Magnetofaba australis IT-1: one gene and its partner. The protein of the gene in region 1 interacts with the protein of each later gene in a pairwise test. Links are inferred from orthologs where the notes say so. Each region holds a gene or a part of one and is shown in the gene's direction. Other genes may lie near its edges.

Region 1 (3,285 bases):
CTCTGAGCTGGGGCAAAATGGAATTGATCGCGCGGCGGCTGGAGATTCTGCCGCCTGCGCAGTCGCAAACGAGTTCGGCGCAGTCCGTAACAGACTGACGCTGAAAGAAGATTCAAGAGGATGTAAACTATGAGCGAACAAGCTTCCGGCCCCTCGCGCGGTGGTGAAGGCAAACCCGAAGGTCGCGGCGGTCGTCCCGCCGGTGGTCGCCCCATGGGCGGCGGCGCGCGTCGTCCCTTCTTCCGTCGTCGCAAAGTGTGCCCGTTCTGCGCCGACAAGACCCTGCGCATCGACTACAAAGATCCCAAGATGCTCTCCCGCTTCATCACTGAGCGGGGCAAGATGGTGCCCAGCCGCATCACCGGCGTGTGCGCCACCCACCAGCGTAAGCTGTCGGTGGCCATCAAGCAGGCGCGCAACATCGCTCTGCTGCCTTTCCTGGTGGGCTGATCACGCCGATTCGGCGTGATGCGCGTCCCTTTGGCTGGTCTCGGGACGAGCAGACTATGAAACGGCTCACCGCCAACCCTTATGGCGCCGGTTTGCTTACCGCGCTGTGTCTGGTTCTGCCGCTGTATGCGCCCGCAGCATTCTTTCCGCTGTTGGGAATCGCTGGCTTGCCGGTGTTTTTGGCCGGATTACAGGGCGACGCAAAATCGGCGCTGATTGCGCTGGGGTTGGGGGTGACCGCTCAAACCCTGGTGACCAGCGATGTGCAGGCTCTGGGGTTAACGCTGGTTTTGATTGGCGTCGCGCCTGTGGTTGGCGCTTGGTTGATGCGCCGGGGCTGGCGTTTTTTCCACTTGGCCTCGGGCTGCTATCTGCTGGCTCTGGCCGCACTGCTGCTCATGGTGGTGTTTGCGCCCCTGTTTGGCGCAGAGATCGAGTCGGCGGTGCGCCAGGCGCTGCAAACCCAGGAGGCCTCCATCCTGCAAACCTTGGAGAACTCCAAAGGCGTTGCAGCGACGGATTTGGCCAATGTGCAAGCTGAGCTGCGCGCGTTCTTCGATATCATCGCGCGCTTCTTTCCCCTGATTGTGGTGCAGGGGTGGTTGCTGATCCAGTTGGTCACCATGGGGCTGGGCGCTTTGTTGATGAAGCGTTGGGAGCCGCAGTTTCCGCTGGAGTTCTCAGCATTCCGTGCGTTCGCCATGCCGTTCAACTGGGTGTGGCCCGCCATTGTGCTGGGATTGGCGGCGGCTTTCCTGCCGGGAGACTCCTTCATCGGCGCTGCAGCGTTGAATCTGGTGTTCTTCTGGATCCTGCCCTATCTGGCGCAGGGGGTGGCCATCGCTGAGGCGCTGTTTGCCAAGCGGCAAGTGGGCGGTTGGGTGCGCGGCGTCTTCTATGCCGCGCTGATCTGGTGGGTTGAGTTCAATATCGCGATCACGATGGTGGGGGTGTTTGACTCCTGGTTTCACTTTCGTGAACGCTTCAAAGATGACGACTGAATGAATTCAAGGGTAGACGCCCTTTCGTTTTGGGAGAGATCCAATGCAAGTGATCCTGTTGGAAAAAATCGGCAAGCTGGGCGATCTGGGACAGACCGTCAGCGTGCGTCCCGGCTTCGGCCGCAACTTCCTGATCCCGCAAGGCAAGGCGCTGCCCGCCACGGCGGCCAATCAGGCCCGTTTTGACGCCGATCGCGCTGACTATGAAGCGCGTCAGGCAAAAATCCTCGCCGAAGCCGAAGCGCTAGCCGCCAAGCTCGACGAGATTGAAGTGAAACTGGCGCGTCCCGCCGGAGCCATGGATAAGCTGTTCGGCTCGGTGACCAACGCCGACATCGCCTCCTACCTCAAAGAGCAGGACGTGACCGTGGCGCGTAACCTCATCGACGTGTTGCAGCCGATCCGCACCCTGGGCGAACACCCGGTGCGCATCCGTCTGCACCCCGACGTGGTGCGTGAGTTCGATGTCATCGTCGAGCGTGAAGTGAAGCAGTAAGCGCCGTTTCAAAGGCGACGCCGTTCAATCCATCCACATGGGGAGATGATCGATGCCTTTGTATGATTACAAATGCGACAGCTGTGGCCACACTTTTGAAGTCAACCACCGCATGAGCGAAACTCCGGAGATCTCTTGCGCCCAGTGCGACTCCAAGCAAGTGCGCAAGATCCTCTCCACCGGCGGCATTCTCGGCTCCACCAAAATGGGCCAATCCGATGCGCCAGCGCCCTCGCCTTGTGCGGGCGGCGGTTGCGCATCGGGAATGTGCGGCCTCTCCTGAGCTGAATCCGCAGGACACTCAAGCCGCCCTGAACTCTGGTCAACGTCAGAGCTCAGGGCGGCTTTTTTGCGCCCAGGGTCACCACGCGCGCCTCTGCGCGCTACAAACCTCTGCGCCGGGGCGCGCGTTGCTTGATTTTTCAATCCGCTGTGGGCAAGCTGTAGAGTGCGGCGCGGCGCCCTTGGCGTCAGGCCTCATTCGCCAATTTTCAGTAACCTTCGCGCTGAAGGGGGAGGCCTGCTCTGTCTGATCGTCGCGACACGCAGCGCCATGATTTCTACGATCTGGTCGGACGCTTCCGCCCCGCCATCATCGCGCTGATTATGGTCAACACCATTGGCATCATTGGCTTCATGGCCATTGACGGCTACCCCTTTCTGGACGCCGTCTACCAAACGGTGTTCACGCTGACCACGGTGGGGTATCAGGAGACCCACCCCATCTCCAATGTCGGCAAACTGTTTGTGGTGCTGCTCATCCTGGGCGGCGTGTTGGTGTGGACCTATGCTCTGGGTCTGACCATCAACATCATCGTCAAAGAGGATCTGATCGGTAAACTGCGGGAGTCGCTCATGGAGTATCAGGTCAAGCAGTTCCGTCAGCACTTCATCATCGTGGGTTACACCGAGATCGCCCGCGAGACCATCATGATGCTCGATAAGCAGAGCATCCCCTATGTGGTGGTGGATGACGATCCTGAGCGTATCGCCCAGGCCAATGAGGATCAGATCGACCAGATCCTGCCCCTTAACCCCTTCCTGAACGAGAGCTACCGGCGCGCCAATGTGCAGGAGGCGCGCGGATTGATCACCGCCTTCAATGAGGACTCCGATAACATCACCGCCGTGGTGACCGGGCGCATCATGGAGGAGGAGACCGGCAACGAGCTGCTCATCATCACCATCGCCACCCACCATGAAGCGCGCGGCAAGATGCTCAAAGTGGGCGCTGACGTGGTGATTCTGCCCAATGAACTGATCGGCCAACGCATCTCCGCCATGGCGTTGCATCCGCCAGACCCGGAACACAGCAGCTTTCTGGACAAAGTGGCGTTT
Region 2 (3,410 bases), on another replicon or contig:
CGCCACCGTGGGCGGCGGCGAGAGCGATGAGGCCAAAATCAACGAGCTGCTGGCCGACCTGGAGCCGGAGGATCTGCTGCAATATGGTCTGATCCCCGAATTCGTCGGCCGTCTGCCGGTGGTGGCCACCCTGGAGGAACTCGACAAGGCGGCGTTGATCAAAATCCTCACCGAGCCCAAGAACGCGCTGGTCAAGCAGTATCAAAAGCTGCTGGAGATGGAGAATGTGCGCCTGACCTTTACCGACAACGCCCTGGAGGCGCTGGCGGAGAAGGCCATCGAGCGCAAAACCGGCGCCCGCGGCCTGCGCGCCCTGCTCGAAACCACCCTGCTGGACGTGATGTTCGAAGTGCCCAGCAAGGAGAGCGTGCGCGAGGTGGTGATCAACCGCGAAGTGGTGGAGAAGCAGACCGAGCCGCTGTTGATCTACGCCGACGAACCCATGGAAGCCAAGGCGTAAGCCGCAACCCCTTTCAAACCCCTATGCCGCAGGCGGTCGCCTGGGCGCCCATGATGGCGCGCCCAGGCCGCGTGCTGGCGGCAGCGAGAGCGACCCCCCCTTATGAGCCACTTTATCGACCAATTCGCCGACGCCATCCGCATGCCGGTGTTGCCCTTGCGGGACATTGTGGTGTTTCCCCACATGATCGTGCCGCTGTTCGTCGGTCGGGAGCGTTCGATTCAGGCATTGGACGCCGTCACCGCCGGTCGCGAAGAGGATCGCCGCATCCTGCTGGTGTCGCAAAAGGACGCCTCCACCGACAACCCCACCCCCGAAGATGTCTACGAAGTGGGCGTGGAGGGCTCCATTCTGCAACTGCTGAAACTCCCCGACGGCACCGTCAAGGTGTTGGTGGAGGGGATGCGGCGGCTGCGCATCGACCGCTTCACCCAGACCGAGCCCTTCTTTGAAGCCGAAGCCTCACCCATGGTGGCCCCGCCCTACAGCGACGCCGAAGCGCGCGCGCTGATGCGCTCGGTGATCACCCAGTTCGAGGCCTACGCAAAGCTCAACAAGAAGGTGCCGCCGGAAGTGTTGATGACCTTCCAGTCCATCGACGATCCCGCGCGTCTGGCCGACACCGCCGCCTCCCACCTGACCCTGAAAGTGGCTGACAAACAGGCCCTGCTGGAGGTGGATTCGGTCATCGAGCAGCTGGAGCGTCTGTACGTCTCCCTGGAGCAGGAGATCGAAGTCTTCCAGGTGGAGAAGCGCATTCGCGGCCGCGTCAAGCGTCAGATGGAGAAGTCGCATCGCGACTACTATCTGAACGAGCAGATGAAGGCGATCCAGAAGGAGCTGGGCGAAAAGGATGACGAAAAGGACGAATTGACCGAACTGGCGGAGAAGATCCAAGAGTGCGGCATGTCCGAAGAGGCCCAGAAAAAGGCCGAAAGCGAGCTTAAGAAGCTCAAGCAGATGTCGCCCATGTCCGCCGAAGCCACGGTGGTGCGCAACTACATCGACTGGCTGGTCTCCATCCCCTGGGCCCAGGCCAGCGAACTCAAGCACGACCTGCGAGAGGCCGAGCGCATCCTCGATGAGGACCACGACGGCCTGCAGAAGGTCAAGGAGCGCATCATCGAGCATCTGGCGGTGCAGCAGAAGGTGGAGAAGATCAAAGGCCCCATTCTGTGTCTGGTGGGCCCTCCGGGGGTGGGTAAGACCTCCCTGGCCAAATCCATCGCCCGCGCCACCGGCCGCGAGTATGTGCGCATCTCCCTGGGCGGAGTGCGCGACGAAGCCGAAATTCGCGGCCACCGCCGCACCTACATCGGCTCCATGCCGGGCAAGATCATTCAGTCGATGAAGAAGGCGGGGACGAAAAATCCGCTGTTCCTGCTCGACGAGATCGACAAGGTGGGCAACGACTACCGCGGCGACCCCTCGTCGGCGCTGCTGGAGGTGCTGGATCCGGAGCAGAACAGCGCGTTTAACGATCACTATATGGAGGTCGATTACGACCTCTCCAATGTGCTGTTCCTCACCACCGCCAACAGTCTGAACATCCCGCGGCCACTGCTGGACCGCATGGAGGTGATCCGTCTGGCCGGTTACACCGAGGAGGAGAAGACCCGCATCGCCACCCGCTATCTGGTTCCGCGGCAGATGGAGAACCACGGTCTGGACGCCAAGGAGTTCTCCCTCTCCAGCTCGGCGCTGCTGGATATCATCCGCTACTACACCCGCGAATCCGGCGTGCGCAATCTGGAGCGCGAGATCGCCAGTCTGAACCGTAAGGCCGCGCGCATCCTGCTTACTGAGAAAGCGCGCAAAAAGGTGGCGATCACCGCGCAAAATCTGGAAAAACATCTGGGCGTGCGCAAATACCGCTTCGGTCTGGCCGAAGAGCATGACCATGTGGGGGTGACCACCGGTCTGGCCTGGACTGAGGTGGGCGGCGAGCTGCTCACCATCGAGGCGATCACCCTGGAGGGCAAAGGCAAGGTCACCATCACCGGCAAGTTGGGCGACGTGATGCAGGAGTCGGCACAGGCCGCGCTGACCTATGCGCGCTCCCGCGCCCGGGAGTGGGGCATCAGCGCCGACTTCTTCCAGGAGAACGATATCCACATCCACGTGCCCGAGGGCGCCACGCCCAAGGATGGCCCGTCGGCGGGCATCGCCATGTGCACCACCCTGTGCAGCGCCCTGACCGGCATTCCGGTGCGTAAAGACGTGGCCATGACCGGTGAGATCACTCTGCGCGGCCGCGCGCTGATCATCGGCGGCCTCAAGGAGAAGCTGCTGGCGGCCCATCGCGGCGGCATCAAACATGTGCTGATCCCCGAAGAGAACGTCAAAGACCTCAAAGAGGTCGCTCAAAGCGTGCTCAAGGATCTGGAGATTCATCCGGTCAGCCACATGGATCAGGTGTTGGAACTGGCGCTGACCCAGTCGCCCAGCCGACCCCTGGCCGACGGCGACGAAGAGACGACGGCGGCGCCGCCGACTCCGGCGGAAAAGAAATTGGGCGATGAGTCGCCCACTCTGCCGCACTGAGCACATGACCAAAATCAGCCCGGAAACGCTGTAAATCCTGCTCTTTAACAGCGATTCCGGGCTGTTTTGCGTCTAAAAGCCGGGTTTTACCCTATTGCGACGCTCTTTGCGCAGGTTGGCGACGGGGTGAAAATCACGAAAAAAAAGACAAACCCAGCATTTGCGCGCGTCCACGTGGGTTGACACAGGGGCGTCAGAGTCGATATAAGCACAAATCGCCCGTATTTTTGCGGGTGCGCCAGAGCTGACTGAACAAGCGCAATCCCGAGGGGGATGCGACTTGAAAATCCAACCGCATTCCAGGAGGGCGGAATAGTGAACAAGACTGAGCTGGTTGACCAAGTGTGCTGGTTCAGCGGAAACATGACAACCGTCTAAACCAAAATATCAGTTAGCTGTTCGCCTT

The links.
Region 2: the proteins of rplI (region 1) and lon interact in binary tests that used the Escherichia coli proteins (3 or more experiments, as listed by UniProt). The link is inferred for Magnetofaba australis IT-1 from one-to-one orthologs.

What each region holds. Positions count from the first base shown.
Region 1 is NZ_LVJN01000020.1:1,470,285-1,473,569, forward strand. What follows is about bases 253-3,220. They hold rplI (50S ribosomal protein L9), read left to right. Parts: upstream 253-1,494; coding sequence 1,495-1,947; downstream 1,948-3,220. Other genes in these bases: rpsR (30S ribosomal protein S18), read left to right, coding at 253-450; MAIT1_RS18700 (DUF2232 domain-containing protein), read left to right, coding at 507-1,451; MAIT1_RS18710 (FmdB family zinc ribbon protein), read left to right, coding at 2,000-2,230; MAIT1_RS18715 (potassium channel family protein), read left to right, coding at 2,554-3,220. In the rest of the region: MAIT1_RS18690 (single-stranded DNA-binding protein), read left to right, coding at 1-98; more of rpsR, read left to right, coding at 130-252; more of MAIT1_RS18715, read left to right, coding at 3,221-3,285.
Region 2 is NZ_LVJN01000021.1:447,727-451,136, reverse strand. Bases 191-3,283 are described here. They hold lon (endopeptidase La), read left to right. Parts: upstream 191-562; coding sequence 563-3,004; downstream 3,005-3,283. Other genes in these bases: clpX (ATP-dependent Clp protease ATP-binding subunit ClpX), read left to right, coding at 191-460. Outside these bases: more of clpX, read left to right, coding at 1-190; MAIT1_RS20595 (IS3 family transposase), read right to left, coding at 3,396-3,410.